DNA from 3 places in the Clostridium sp. genome. Region 2 is predicted to be linked to each of the others. Evidence: riboswitches for the same ligand, from Rfam matches in the RefSeq annotation. Region 2 holds a riboswitch; each other region holds the start of a gene.

Region 1 (4,758 bases), 1.5 Mb from region 2:
GTACCTTTTCTACCTCCATTAGATAGGATTGACCTGGTTCACTTTTTATATTATTCAATTTTGTCTGTTAATATTCTTTTGGTTTAGTAGTGGACTGCTATTCAAGCATCAAATCTGCTACCAGTACACCTGTAATTTGAGATGTAGTATTTCTGACGGGAACTGCTATTGTTATAATATAGTCATTGGTATCTACGGATACATAAGGTTTGGAGGCATAATTTTCTCCCTTTACGGCTGCCTGGAAATATGGCCTGTGGGAGAAGTTCTCGTATACTTCTTTCTCGTCATAATCCAAAGAAATAGCCTTTCTTAATCCATCCTTCTGCACTAATCCAAAAAGTTGAAAATGTGGATATTTGACTATATTTTCTTTTAGTATTTTGGTGCAGACTTTATAATCCATTGTAGAAAGTCCATTGCATTTTGCTACATCTTGCAAAATTTTAAATCCCTTTTGTATGTGTTTTTTTGTTTCCTCTGTAAGTTTGTAGTCTTTAGCAAAAGAATCTATTTTGTTTTTTACTTTCTTGTTCATATCTTCCAAATTTGAAATTGAATTGAATATATTTTTTATAGCTGAAGATTGTTCATCGGATGCAGATGCAACTTCTTGGGTGGAGGAAGTAGTGCTTTCAGATATAAAAGATATTTTTTTAATTATATTTTGTATATCAATTATATTTTTATTTTGAACATTTATGTCATTAGTTATGTTCTTTATAGATTTAAGAGTATTATAGCTTTCCGATTGAGTATTTTTTAAATTATCTTTAATTGTTTTTGAAAACTGGATATTCTCATTTATACTTTTAACTTCCTTGTTCATGTCAACTGATATACTTGAAATTTCATCTTTTATATTATCTACTATGCTTTGAATTTCACTGGCTTGTTCAGATGAACTTTTGGCAAGCTTTCTTATTTCATTTGCTACTACGGCAAAGCCAGATCCGGATTCTTTGGCCCTTGCAGCCTCTACAGATGCATTTAATGAAAGTAGATTAGTGCTTTTGCTTATTTGATTTACTGTATCCGCTATAGTTTGAATTTTAAAAGCCCTTTCATATAAAGTATTTATTTTAGATGCCAATTTATTGTTAAAAGATGCTGATTCATTCATTTTTTCTACAAGTTCATTATAAATTTTATTATTATCCTCTATAGAAGATATCATGGAAGATGCTATGCCGTGGATCGATTCCCCATTTGACACCATATCTGAGTAATCTTTTCCGATGTCATCAAAAAGTTTTTTAGTTTCAAGTATATAGTTGGTCTGTTCTGTCATATCTGAAGAAATCTTGCTTATAGCCGCACAAGTTTCAGTTGTAGATGATTTTATTTTGTTCCCATTGTCATTCAAGTTGTGACAATAATTTATCAATTTATCCGTCATTATAGTAGTTTCGTTTATAAATTTTCTTGTATTAAAAACGATACTATTTAAATTGGAACATAATTTTTTAAATACACCTTTATTATCAACATTTAATTTTTCAGTTAGGTTTCCTTCCGCAATCTTATAGGAAGAATTGTTAATTTCGTCTAAAAATTTAGATGTTTTATCTATCAGTATACTGTAGAGTATCAGGCTTATTAGTATAAGTATGATGTTGTTGAGTAATAAAATATTTCTGGACAAAATATTTTTGAATATAAAAAAGAGTATTAATGCAATAATTATATAAATTAGTGGTATTAGTAATTTATATTTTTTCATAATAGAATCTCCCCCTTTTACAAAATAAAAACTTCCTACAGAGAACACTGTAAGAAGTTCATATGTCTTAGTGTTTCTCATCTTCAGGTTTTACCTTCTGGAATTAGCACCGTTGAACATAAATGTTCAGGTTGCCGGACATCATAGGGCCAGTCCCTTAGTCACTCTTGATAAGAATTTACATATTTAAATTTTAATAAAATTATACTAATATTTATATGAGTTACATAATATATCCTATCTTCTTATTTGTCAAGCATTTTAGCTGTTTTGGGAAACTATTTTACAAAAAACATGCAGAGGTGTCATCTGCTGAATAATTTCAGATGTTTTCTAGCTTTGAGTACATAAATTTAAGAATAAATTTGTACTATTGTATTTTATTATAAAGAGTATTAAAATATAATTATAGAAGATTACATAATCATATAAATGTATATCTTTTAAAACCATCATAAAGTAAACGTATGTTTATGATGATTTTATCACAGGCATATGTTGATAAGAGAGGGGCTGGAAATATGAAAATAACGGTAAAGGGAAAAAATATTTCAGTGACTGATGCATTGAAGAATACAGTGGACAAAAAGCTTTCAAGACTTGACAAGTATTTCAACCCTAATGTAGAGGCACATGTTACATTAAGTGTGCAGAAGAATTCCCAGATTGTTGAAGTTATTATACCATTTGAGGGAGTTATACTCAGGGGTGAAGAAAGAAATAATGACATGTATGCTTCAATTGACTTAGTTGTGGATAAATTAGAAGGACAGATAAGGAAACAGAAAACTAAGTTACTAAAAAGGCAACGTTCTTCAGAGTCATTAAGGTTCCAGTTCATACCAGACCAGCGTGAAGATGAAAAAGAAGACAATAAGATAGTTAAAACTAAAAGGTTTGCAGTAAAACCAATGTCTGCGGAGGAAGCAGTTCTTCAAATGGAGCTTCTAGGTCACAATTTCTTTGTGTATCAGGCTGCTGAAAGTGGAGAAGTAAATGTAGTTTATAAAAGGAAAGATGGAGACTATGGGCTTATTGAGCCTGAATTTTAAAAGATATTTATTAGAGGAAGTTTAAAAACTTCCTCTCTTGTTTTTATATATTAAACTAAAGTAAACTATTTTTTTATTAGTTGAATGCCATATAATTAGATGATATAATTTATAAAGTATATATCTTTATATAAAATTTGATGTGAGGATGAAAATAATGAAACTTTTTCAAAAAATATTTGGCTCATATAGTGAGAAGGAAGTAAAAAGAATTATTCCAATAGTAGATAATATAGATAAATTGGATAATGACATGCAGAAACTGGGAGATGACCAGTTGAGGGCTAAAACCGACGAATTTAAAGAAAGGCTTAAAAATGGAGAAACTTTGGATTCGCTGCTGCCTGAAGCTTTTGCAGTAGTCAGGGAAACTGCATCCAGGACTGTAGAATTGAAGCATTACAGGGAACAGTTAATAGGTGGAGTTGTGCTCCATCAAGGTAGAATAGCCGAAATGAAAACTGGTGAAGGTAAGACATTGGTTGCCACCGCACCAGCTTATTTGAATGCCCTTACAGGTTTGGGAGTCCATATAGTCACAGTAAATGATTATCTGGCAAAAAGAGATAGGGATTCGATGGCTCCTATATATGAATTTCTTGGACTTAAGGTTGGAGTCATACTTCATGATATGGATCAGGCTCAGAGACAGGAAGCCTACAATTGTGATATAACTTATGGGACCAACAGTGAATTTGGATTCGACTACCTTAGAGACAATATGGTTGTATACAAGGAGGAGAGAGTTCAAAGAAAATTGAATTTTGCCATAGTTGATGAGGTGGATTCAATTTTGATTGATGAGGCTAGAACACCTCTCATAATTTCCGGTGAAGGTGAGAAATCAACTGAGTTTTACAAGGTGGCAGATCATTTTGCAAAGACTTTGAAAAAGCAGAATGTGTCTGAGGATGACAAGGAAATTGAAGAAAAAGATAAGGGCGATTTTACAGTAGATGAAAAAGCCAATGCAGTAATTCTTACATCCCGCGGTATAGAAAAAGCCGAAAAATTTTTCAACCTCGAGAACTATGCGGATCCAGAAAACATGGAGCTTCAGCATCATGTAGTTCAGGCGCTGAAGGCAAATTACATTATGAAACGTGATAAGGACTATATGGTAAGAAACGGAGAAGTACTGATAGTAGATGAATTTACAGGAAGAATGATGGAAGGAAGAAGATATAGTGATGGACTTCATCAGGCTATAGAAGCGAAGGAAGGGGTTAAGGTTGAAAGGGAGTCAAAAACTCTTGCAACTATAACCTACCAGAACTATTTTAGAATATTCAGCAAACTTTCGGGTATGACAGGTACGGCCCAGACAGAAGAAAATGAGTTCAGGGAAATATATGGCTTGGATGTAATAGTCATTCCTACTCACGAGCCTGTTATAAGAAAGGATCTTCCTGATCTGGTTTATAAAACTGCAAAAGGTAAATTTAAGGCTATAGCAGATGATATTTATGAAACATATAAAAAGGGTCAGCCTGTACTTGTTGGTACGGTAAGTATAGAGAAATCTGAACTCCTTTCAGATATGCTTAAAAAGAGAGGAGTACCTCATCAGGTATTGAATGCAAAATTTCATGAAAAGGAAGCTGAGATAATTTCCTATGCCGGTGAAGAAGGAACTGTAACCATTGCTACCAACATGGCAGGGCGTGGTACCGATATAAAACTTGGCAAGGGTGTTGTAAAATTAGGCGGACTTAAGATAATAGGTACGGAAAGGCATGAATCCAGGAGAATTGACAATCAGCTCAGAGGACGTTCAGGACGTCAGGGAGATCCTGGAGAATCCAGATTCTATGTTTCACTTGAAGATGATTTGATGAGAATATTTGGATCGGATAGACTCCAGGGAATGGTTGAAAAGCTGGGACTTGGTGAAGATGAAGCAATAGAGAGCAAAATGGTTACAAATGCAATAGAGAATGCGCAGAAAAAGGTGGAAGGCAACAATTTTGACATAAGAAAAAC
Region 2 (4,758 bases):
TTTATTCTGTCTCTTGTATAAGTATATACCCTGTCCCCTTTCTGTGATATTACTTTTTCTGCTATAAAATCTATCTGTGATTTGTGAAGTCCCTTTATAGCTTCTATATATATATATGCCATTTTCAAAAGATAGTTATCATAGTTGCCCTGTCTTCTATCCCATTTTTCATATTCCGGCTTTACTTCTTTATACCATCTTTCAGGTGGAATTACCTCATATTTTACAAGTTTCTTAAATACTTCAGTCATAAGTCCTTCTCTATAAAGAGTTCCATCTATATCAAAAAAAGCCGCTATGCTCATTTAAAGACCTCCCTTTCATTTCAATAATTACTATATAACATTGTAACATAAAAAATATATATTCTTAAAAAAATATAACTCCAAGCTTTTCATGCTTGAAGTTACATTCCATACTCTACTATTATTTATTAAGTTTTCTATATATCAGATTTCCTATAGTCTGAAGCAGCTGAACAAATATTATAAGTATTATTACCGTATATATCATTACGTCAGTTTCAAATCTATAATATCCATACTTTATAGCTACATCTCCAAGTCCGCCGCCACCTACAGTTCCTGCCATAGCCGAGCATCCAACTATACTTATAACTGTAAGCGTTATTCCAAGAACTATTGAAGGAAGTGCCTCCTTGATCATCACTTTGAATATTATCTGTGTATTGCTTGCTCCAAAAGATTTTGCCGCTTCTATTATTCCAGGATCTATTTCCTTAAGAGATGATTCAATTACCCTTGCTGCAAATGGAGCTGCCGCTATTGTAATTGGAACTATGGCCGCTGTAGTACCTATAGTTTTGCCAACTATCAATTTAGTTAATGGGAAAATTGCTATCATAAGTATTATAAAAGGAAAAGACCTCAATAAATTTATTATTACATCAAGTACCTTATACACTGCTCTGTTAGGCCTTAATCCATTTTCTTCAGTCACTATCAACAAAATGGCAGGTATGAAACCTATAATTACAGCAAGTATTGTAGACACAACTACCATATATAATGTCTGTCCAATGGCAGGAAGCAGTATTTCTGTAAATGTTTCTGAAAATCCCATATTATTCAACCTCCCAGCTTACATTTCTTGAAGAAAGATATTCACATATGATCTCTTTATCTTTTTCATTTATATTTATAACAAGACTTCCAAGTACATCACTTCGAAATTTCTCAAGTTTTCCCCATACTATTGAAAATTTTATATTCAAATCTATTGCCATGGACGTTATAAGATTCCCCTGACTTATATTCTTCGGGAAAAATATTCTTATGTTTATTCCCTGATCCGGCAATATGCTATCAGCACCAAGCAGCTTTTTTAAATTTTTACCAGGTTTCAAAAATATTTCTTCTACCGTACCTGATTTTTTTATCTCTCCCTCATCAATAATAGCTACTTTATTACATATTTCCTTTATTACTTCCATTTGATGTGTTACCACAACTATGGTTATTTTAAACTCTCTGTTTATTTTTTTCAGCAATTCAAGTATTGATTTAGTGGTATTTGGGTCAAGAGCCGAGGTAGCTTCATCACACAGTAATATGCTGGGATTTAGTGAAAGTGCTCTTGCAATAGCTACCCTTTGTTTTTGACCTCCGCTCAATTCCCTCGGCATACTTTCGGCCTTATCTTCCAATCCTACAAGTTGCAGCAAATTATTAACTGTTTTCCTCATTTCATTTTTATCAATACCCCACACTTCAAGTGGAAGTGATATATTCGAATACACATTTTTTCTATTGAGCAGATTAAAATTTTGAAATATCATTCCGAGATTTCTTCTAAATATCCTTATCTGTTTGCCTTTTAAGTCTTTTACTTCTTTATTCATAACTTTTATGCTTCCTGTATCATAGGTCTCAAGACCGTTTAAGCACCTGAGAAGAGTTGACTTTCCTGCACCGCTGTGTCCTACTATACCAAATATCTCGCCCTCTTCTATGTGGAGATTTATATCTTTTAATACATTTTTGCCACCAAAACTTTTACCAATATTACTAATATCTATCAATATATTTCATCCTCCCATATAAAGTCTTAGCAAAAAACAAAAGTCCGAGGAAAACCTCAGACTTAATTACAAAACAATATCTCATCTTTCAGCTCCCGCTGCAGGAATTAGCACCATTGTACAAAACACTTTCATACTGGTTGCCGGATTTCAAAGGGCCTGTCCCCTCCACCTCTCTTGATAAGTTCAGAATTTATACCTGACACGCAACTAATTATATCAACTTAATTTTGATGTGTCAATATTATCATTTAATTCTACATCTTTTAACTTTATAAATTTTGTATTCTCTCTTTTCTTATAAACTATCAATAAAATTAGAAATAAAGGTATCCCTATATAGGAAGATATTACTCCACCCCAGTCTATTTTACTTTCCTGAAAATATGTAATACCCTGTCCAAACACTACAATCGTACAAAGTATAAATGCAATTATAGGCCCCAGCGGGAAAAATTTAGCCCTATATTTGAGTTTTGATACATCCTTCCCCTGAACCATACATGCCCTTCTAAACCTGAAGTGACATATTGCTATACCAAGCCATGCTATAAACCCTGAAAGTCCTGACGCAGCTACGAGCCATACATACACCGAACTCTCTGCATAAATTCCTGTTAAAAAACAGGCAGAAGCAACTACTGTAGTAATAATAACTGCATTCACAGGTACACCCTTTGAATTTACCCTTCCAAAAATTCTGGGTGCCTTGCCGTCATTAGCCATGGAATACAACATTCTCGAAGATGCATACATACCTGAATTCCCACAGGAAAGTACCGATGTCAATATAACTGCATTCATAAGAGAAGCCGCCCCAGATATCCCCGCTTTTTGAAATATCATTGTGAATGGGCTTGTCTGAACACCTGCTTTAGTATATGGAATCAATGCGCCTACTACAATTATAGTTCCAAGATAAAATAATATTATTCTCCAGAATATAGTATTTATAGCTTTTGGTATTGTCTTGTCCGGATTCTCGCTTTCACCGGCTGCAATACCTACAAGTTCCGTACCCTGAAAGGAAAATCCTGCAATTAAAAATATCAGGAATATGGATTTTCCTCCTCCTACAAAAGGTGCATCTCCAACAGTAAAATTCTCAATTCCAACAGGATTTCCATTAAATATTCCAAATATCATGGCAACCCCTGTTATCAGAAATACTATAACTGTAGTAACTTTTATACCTGCAAACCAAAATTCAGATTCTCCATAAGCTTTTGCAGATAATAAGTTCAGTGTTACTATAATTGTCAAAAACAATATACTCCATATAACAGATTGTACATAAGGAAACCAGTATTTCATTATAACCGCACCTGCTACCATCTCTGCAGCTACTGTAATAGCCCAATTATACCAGTAGTTCCATCCAAGAGCAAACCCTAGAGCCGGATCCACAAATTTTGTAGCATATGTACCAAATGATCCTGAATCCGGCATAAAAGTTGCCATTTCTCCCAAGCTTGTCATTAAAAAGTATACCATAATGCCTATACATATATATGCTACCAGTGCACCTCCAGGTCCAGCTTGATTTATAGTTTTTCCCAGAGCTAAAAATATACCTGTACCAATAGCACCACCAAGTGCAATCATATTCAAATGTCTTGCCTTAAGCCCTCTTTTTAATTCATTGGCTGCCTTTGGATTTTTATATTTATCATCTAAAGTATTCTGCATTTTATTCCTCCTAGTCCTTTATCCTGACACTTAATCTACTTTTAACATTATGAACCAAGTCATACAATTAGTCAATATCTGTAAGTTTATGATAATTATTATTTGCTAGTTATTATTATAAGTCATTTCCTAATAAATTATATCATATATTATAATTACACAAAATTAAATCTAGTTTTTAAACTAAATCACTATTTTAAGACTCATACTATACTTTTTTTATACATTTAGAAGGATTTATTAAATATATATTGAATATAGTAGGTAATTGGATAGTTATATGTACTCATATAACTACTAAAAACATTTTAGGAGGTATTTTATGGGATCTTTAAAAAGTACAAAAACTGCAGAAAGTTTACTTAAAGCTTTTGCTGGAGAATCACAGGCTAGAAATAGATACACTTTCTATGCTTCTACAGCAAAAAAAGAAGGATATGTCCAAATTTCCAACATATTTACAGAAACCGCAAATAACGAAAAAGAACATGCCAAGAGATTTTTCAAATTTTTAAATGAAGATTTATGTGGAGAGGCTGTTGAAATAAACGCTTCCTATCCAGTTGCTTTAGGAGACACCAAAACAAATTTGAAAGCAGCAGCAGCAGGAGAAAATGAAGAGTGGTCTCAATTATACCCTGCATTTGCAAAAGTTGCCGATGAAGAAGGTTTTAGCACAATTGCAACAGTTTTCAGAAAAATTGCTGAAGTTGAAAAGCACCATGAAGAGAGATACAAAGCTTTACTTAAAAACATAGAAGAAGACAGAGTATTTACTAAGGACAAAGTATATAAATGGAAATGTAATAATTGTGGATATATATATGAAGGAACTTCAGCTCCAGAATCCTGTCCTGCCTGTGCACATCCAAAAGCATACTTTGAACTGTTGGCGGATAATTTCTAAATGAGTTAAAAAAATCAGGCGAGAATTCTTGCCTGATTTTTTAATCGGATTTTATATTGTCGGAAATATCAATTCCTGCCATTTTCATTAAGTATAAGGCATTACGCGTCTTGGATATACC
Region 3 (4,758 bases), 290 kb from region 2:
TATTCAGCAGCAATTTTTGAGTCATTTCAGAACCGTCCGATAATCTGCTGTTCATCTCTGCAGTTATCTGTTGATTTACTATGGCTCTAGTACTAAAATAGGTAATCACTGTTAAAAAAATCATTGCAATTAATATCACCGGTATGATTATCAAGTTGATTTTAGTTGATATACTCCGCTTTTTCATTTGTTACCTCCCTGTATAGCCACTTTACAGTCCTAATTTAAGTTCTACAACATGACTATAGTTTTTATTACTATAGTTTTCGTAGTTTTTTGTAGAATTTCAAGTAAAAATGTCAAAATATATCAGGCACTGATAACACTGTTATCCTTATTTATTAAAATATCATTATAGGTGTCCATAAGTCCGCCGAAAACTTTGTTCCAGGATCTATTCAGTCCGGTATTTCTTCCATTTATACTCAATACATTTCTCAAATCTTCATTCTCAATCACCTCTATCATTAAATCAACAAGCTCATTGGCATCCCTTGCCTTGAATTTAAGTCCGTTAATTCCATGCTCAATTATATTCCTGACTCCTCCTGCATCGGCACCTATAACCGTAATACCTGAAGCCATTGCCTCAAGTACTACATTCCCAAAAGTTTCTGTCGAAGAAGGAAAAGTAAATATATCACTGGATGCATAAATTTGCGCCAATTCCCTTCCTCTTTTAAATCCAGTAAATATAGTATTTTCCGGAAGATCGTCCTTACACTTGTCCATGTACGGTCCTTCTCCTGTTATAATAAGGGCCACTCTTTCTCTATATTTACAGTAGATTTTTTTATAGGCATCAATCAGGATATCCAGATCCTTCTCAGGTGAAACCCTCCCTACATATAAAAATACCAATTTATTATTAATACCAAGTTGTCTTCTTAAATTCTCACTTCTCACTGCAGGATTGAACCTTTCAGAATCTATCCCCCTTGAAAAAATATCTGTATTTGATAGTCCTTTCTTTTTAAGATAGAATTTTGCCTCTTCTGATGGACACAAGGTCAAACTATTTTGATTGTGAAACCATCTCAGATAATTCCATACATAACCACTTAAAAAATCCAGATTGTAATAATTCAAATACTGACAAAAATTAGTCGTATAATTGGATACGGTAGGAATTCCATGTTTTTTCCCATATTTCAGACCCACCATTCCCATATTGAATTCGGTCATAAGCTGTATTATATCCGGTTTAAAACTGGACAATAGGTCATTCAACCTAAAGGTATTAGGAAAAGCTATTCTACATTCCGGATAAAGGAAAAATTTTATGCTGAAAAACCTCTGGATATTATAATTTTCATCTTCATCTACATTATTGTCAGGTGCAAATACCATATAATCAATATTGTTTTTTTCATAATATTCTACAAGTTTACTTAGAGTATTGGTAACTCCATTTATCTGGGGTAAAAAAGTATCTGTAAAAATAGCTACTTTCACATTATCCCTCCTATGTCTTTTGGCAAATCATAACTTTCCAGATTTGAAAAATCGTGTGAATTGAAATAGATTATTGATTCTACTGTCATATTTATAGTCGATACAGCATAGGTTATATCCCTTAGAAATGACCTCTTCTGCTTGAAATATTCTCGCTGCATATTGAAAATAATCGACAGAATATTTCTCTGCGGTAAACTTTTATTATTTATTAATTTCAGCTTGCCGCGTATGAGAAGAATTCGTAAATTAAAATGGAGTACTATTTCATATGCTATATGTCCAAAGATATTTTTATTGCTGTATTCCTCTGTATGATACAGACAGAAATAGTCACTTATATAATGGCACATAATCCCCAGAATCATCGAAAACTGATTAATATCCAGTTCATCATGAGACAATTTATCAAAACATTCAGATACAACATTCAAGCTATCCTTTAAAGTATGAGGATTCCTACAGGAATTAGGAGAAATATCCGGCTTGATATTTCCATACATAAAAAGGATTTTATTTAATTTGAAATTCAGTTCTTTTAAACAATGTTTATATACAATTTTGGAAAATATTAAGTGAGTATTTAATATCATCAACCTGACACCTCTTTATTTATATCCCCAATATAATAATATTTCCTATATGTAATTTTTGACTGCACATTCTTGTTAAGTTTTATTTAAGAGATATTCATATACGTTAAATCCTGTAAACAAAACAGCATGCTGCAAAACTAAATACTTAGTTTTGCAGCATGCTGTTTTACTCCAATTCACAGTCCGCATTTTTCAAGTGCCTGTTTTAAATCATAAATAATATCCTCTGCACTTTCAAGTCCTATGCTGAATCTTATATATCCGTCTCTGAATATTTCAGGATAGAAATTTATTCTTTCATCATTTGGGCCTGTATATACAATAAGACTTTCATCATGTCCAAGGGAAACTGCCGGGACAACCAGTTCAAGTGCATTTATAAATTTATTGTGAGTCTCGCTGTCTGCCTTAAGTGCAAAAGCTATGACTCCTGAATACATCCTCATCTGCTTTTTGGCAATTTCATGCTGGGGATGACTTTCAAGGCCTGGATATGCAACAAATTTCACAGATGGATTTGATTCCAGATACTGTGCAACCTTGAGTGCCGTATCGCTGTGCTGCTTCATACGAAGAGGCAGTGTCACAACCCCTCTCATTATAAGCCATGCATTGAATGGACTTATCGTACCTCCAAGATTGACCATAGCCTGGCCTTTTATTTTGTCTATAAGTTCCTTTTTTCCTATTACCGCTCCACCCATGGCATCACCATGTCCATTTATGTACTTTGTCAGGCTATGAACCACCAGGTCGGCTCCAAGTTCAAGAGGATGCTGCAGATACGGAGATGCAAATGTACTGTCCACACTAAACAATGCTCCAATGGACCTGGCAATTTTGGCTATTTCTGCAATATCGCTTATTTTTGTAGTTGGATTTCCCGGTGTCTCCACATGAATAAGCTTCGTATTAGGTCTTATTGCCTTTTTTATCTCTTCCAGATTGGATGTATCTACAAGTGTTGCTTCTACTCCATACTTATCTGGGAGATATTGGTTAAGCAGTCTGTAAACCGCTATATATGAGACATTTGAACATATTACATGGGCTTTGCTTTCAAGAAATGTGAAAAACACTCCTGCAAGTGCTGCAACTCCACTTGCCAGTACCACACAATCTTCACCGCCCTCCAATGCAGCCAGTCTCTGCTGAAGATAGAGCTGATTTGCAGAAGTATTTCTTGTATAAAGCATCTGGTTCGGATCACTCCAGTTAATCGATGATGCATCTTCTGGAAGTCTATAGCAATTTGCCATGGTTATAGGCCGCCTTATAGCACCAGTTTCTTTATCAACACCATTACCTACATGTACACATTTTGTTATAAAGCTAGTTTCTTTTGTCATATATTTCCTCCCCATAAATTTAATAAATATTTGCATTAAAAAAGTTGTCTTCCATAAGAAAAACAACTTTAATTTCATAAAATATTTTTCTTATCTCTCAGAATATTCTGCTGGAATTGACACCATACATTCATGTACAAATGTTGGTTGTCGGGTTTCAAAGGGCCAGTCCCTCCACCACTCTTGATAAGATTTAATTATTCAATTTACTTCATGATATACTACAATGAATTTATTGTCAATAAGCCTTTTCCATATCCAGAAGTTTTTTCTTCACATTCAAACCGCCTGCATAGCCAACCAGCTGTCCATTGGAACCGACAACACGGTGACATGGTATTACAATTACAATTGGATTTTTATTATTTGCCATACCCACCGCACGACATGCTTTACCATTTCCTATACTTTCTGCTATTTCTTTATAACTACAGGTTTTCCCATAGGGAATATTCAAAAGCGCTTTCCATACTCTTGTCTGAAATTCCGTTCCCTGCGGTGCCAGCGGCAAATCAAAAACTTTCCTTGTTCCACTAAAATACTCATCAAGTTCTTCATGTGCCTTTCTAATTAAGGGTGTCTCAATTTTTCCAGCATTTTCGGGTATATGCTCTCCAAAATATATACGAGTAATTGTCCTGTTGTCCTCAACAATTACCATCTTTCCGATTTCAAATTCATAGCAATATGCACTGCACATATTATCCTCCATTTTCTATCTCCATGTCTTCGAACCCTTTTTATATGGACTCTTTTTTTGATTCTCAACTCTCTTTACCCTTTCGACATTCGGACCGTTATTATGTTGATAACTTTTCTTGATTTTACTGCCGTTTTTATTATTATACTGGTGTGGTCCTCTCGAATTGTATTTTTTCTTTTCATTGTTTTTATCCAGGGCTGACCTGCCGCTACCTGTATTTATATGACTTCTACTGGTATGATTGATATTATCAGGTTTTTTAGAGCTGCTTCCGGTACTTGGCTGCTCAACTTTATTCAATATGTTATCAGTCGCCTTTACACTTCCTTTTGAATTATCGATTGAATTCTTATTTAAAATCACATTACCGTTTGATTCAATTTCAATGTTCAAGTTGGAAGCCTTCATCTGAGACTTGAATTTTGAAATATTTATATCTTTACCGTCTATATCAATAGAAATAGTTTTTGTCTTCGTATAATCCGAATCAATGAATTTATCTTTTTTAGATTGATCAATTATAATTCTCAATCCATCATTAATATTAGCATTATTTATATCAACCTGATTCAATATTTTGTTTCCATCATTATTCAATGCCCTGGAAGAAATAATTCTATTTAAAAAATTTACCTTCAGTTCAACATACGGATTT

Evidence for each region. A riboswitch is a leader RNA that binds a small molecule or an ion and turns the genes downstream of it on or off. The one in region 2 is predicted to bind S-adenosylmethionine.
Region 1: another riboswitch for S-adenosylmethionine. It lies ahead of LKE46_RS13495 (methyl-accepting chemotaxis protein); the one in region 2 lies ahead of LKE46_RS06295 (methionine ABC transporter ATP-binding protein).
Region 3: another riboswitch for S-adenosylmethionine. It lies ahead of LKE46_RS04985 (trans-sulfuration enzyme family protein); the one in region 2 lies ahead of LKE46_RS06295 (methionine ABC transporter ATP-binding protein).

The regions. Positions count from the first base shown of each region.
Region 1 is NZ_JAKVOI010000001.1:2,752,631-2,757,388, reverse strand. It holds gene LKE46_RS13495 (methyl-accepting chemotaxis protein) at 98-1,723, opposite strand; SAM riboswitch class I at 1,798-1,900, opposite strand; gene hpf (ribosome hibernation-promoting factor, HPF/YfiA family) at 2,245-2,775, shown strand; gene secA (preprotein translocase subunit SecA) at 2,933-4,758, shown strand, end outside.
Region 2 is NZ_JAKVOI010000001.1:1,275,937-1,280,694, forward strand. It holds gene LKE46_RS06285 (HAD-IB family hydrolase) at 1-305, opposite strand, end outside; gene LKE46_RS06290 (methionine ABC transporter permease) at 427-1,083, opposite strand; gene LKE46_RS06295 (methionine ABC transporter ATP-binding protein) at 1,085-2,041, opposite strand; SAM riboswitch class I at 2,120-2,228, opposite strand; gene LKE46_RS06300 (amino acid permease) at 2,261-3,730, opposite strand; gene rbr (rubrerythrin) at 4,053-4,637, shown strand; gene LKE46_RS06310 (MutS family DNA mismatch repair protein) at 4,678-4,758, opposite strand, start outside.
Region 3 is NZ_JAKVOI010000001.1:983,661-988,418, reverse strand. It holds gene LKE46_RS05000 (methyl-accepting chemotaxis protein) at 1-187, opposite strand, end outside; gene LKE46_RS04995 (glycosyltransferase family 4 protein) at 310-1,455, opposite strand; gene LKE46_RS04990 (zinc dependent phospholipase C family protein) at 1,452-2,048, opposite strand; gene LKE46_RS04985 (trans-sulfuration enzyme family protein) at 2,228-3,400, opposite strand; SAM riboswitch class I at 3,488-3,593, opposite strand; gene LKE46_RS04980 (methylated-DNA--[protein]-cysteine S-methyltransferase) at 3,639-4,100, opposite strand; gene LKE46_RS04975 (anti-sigma factor domain-containing protein) at 4,116-4,758, opposite strand, start outside.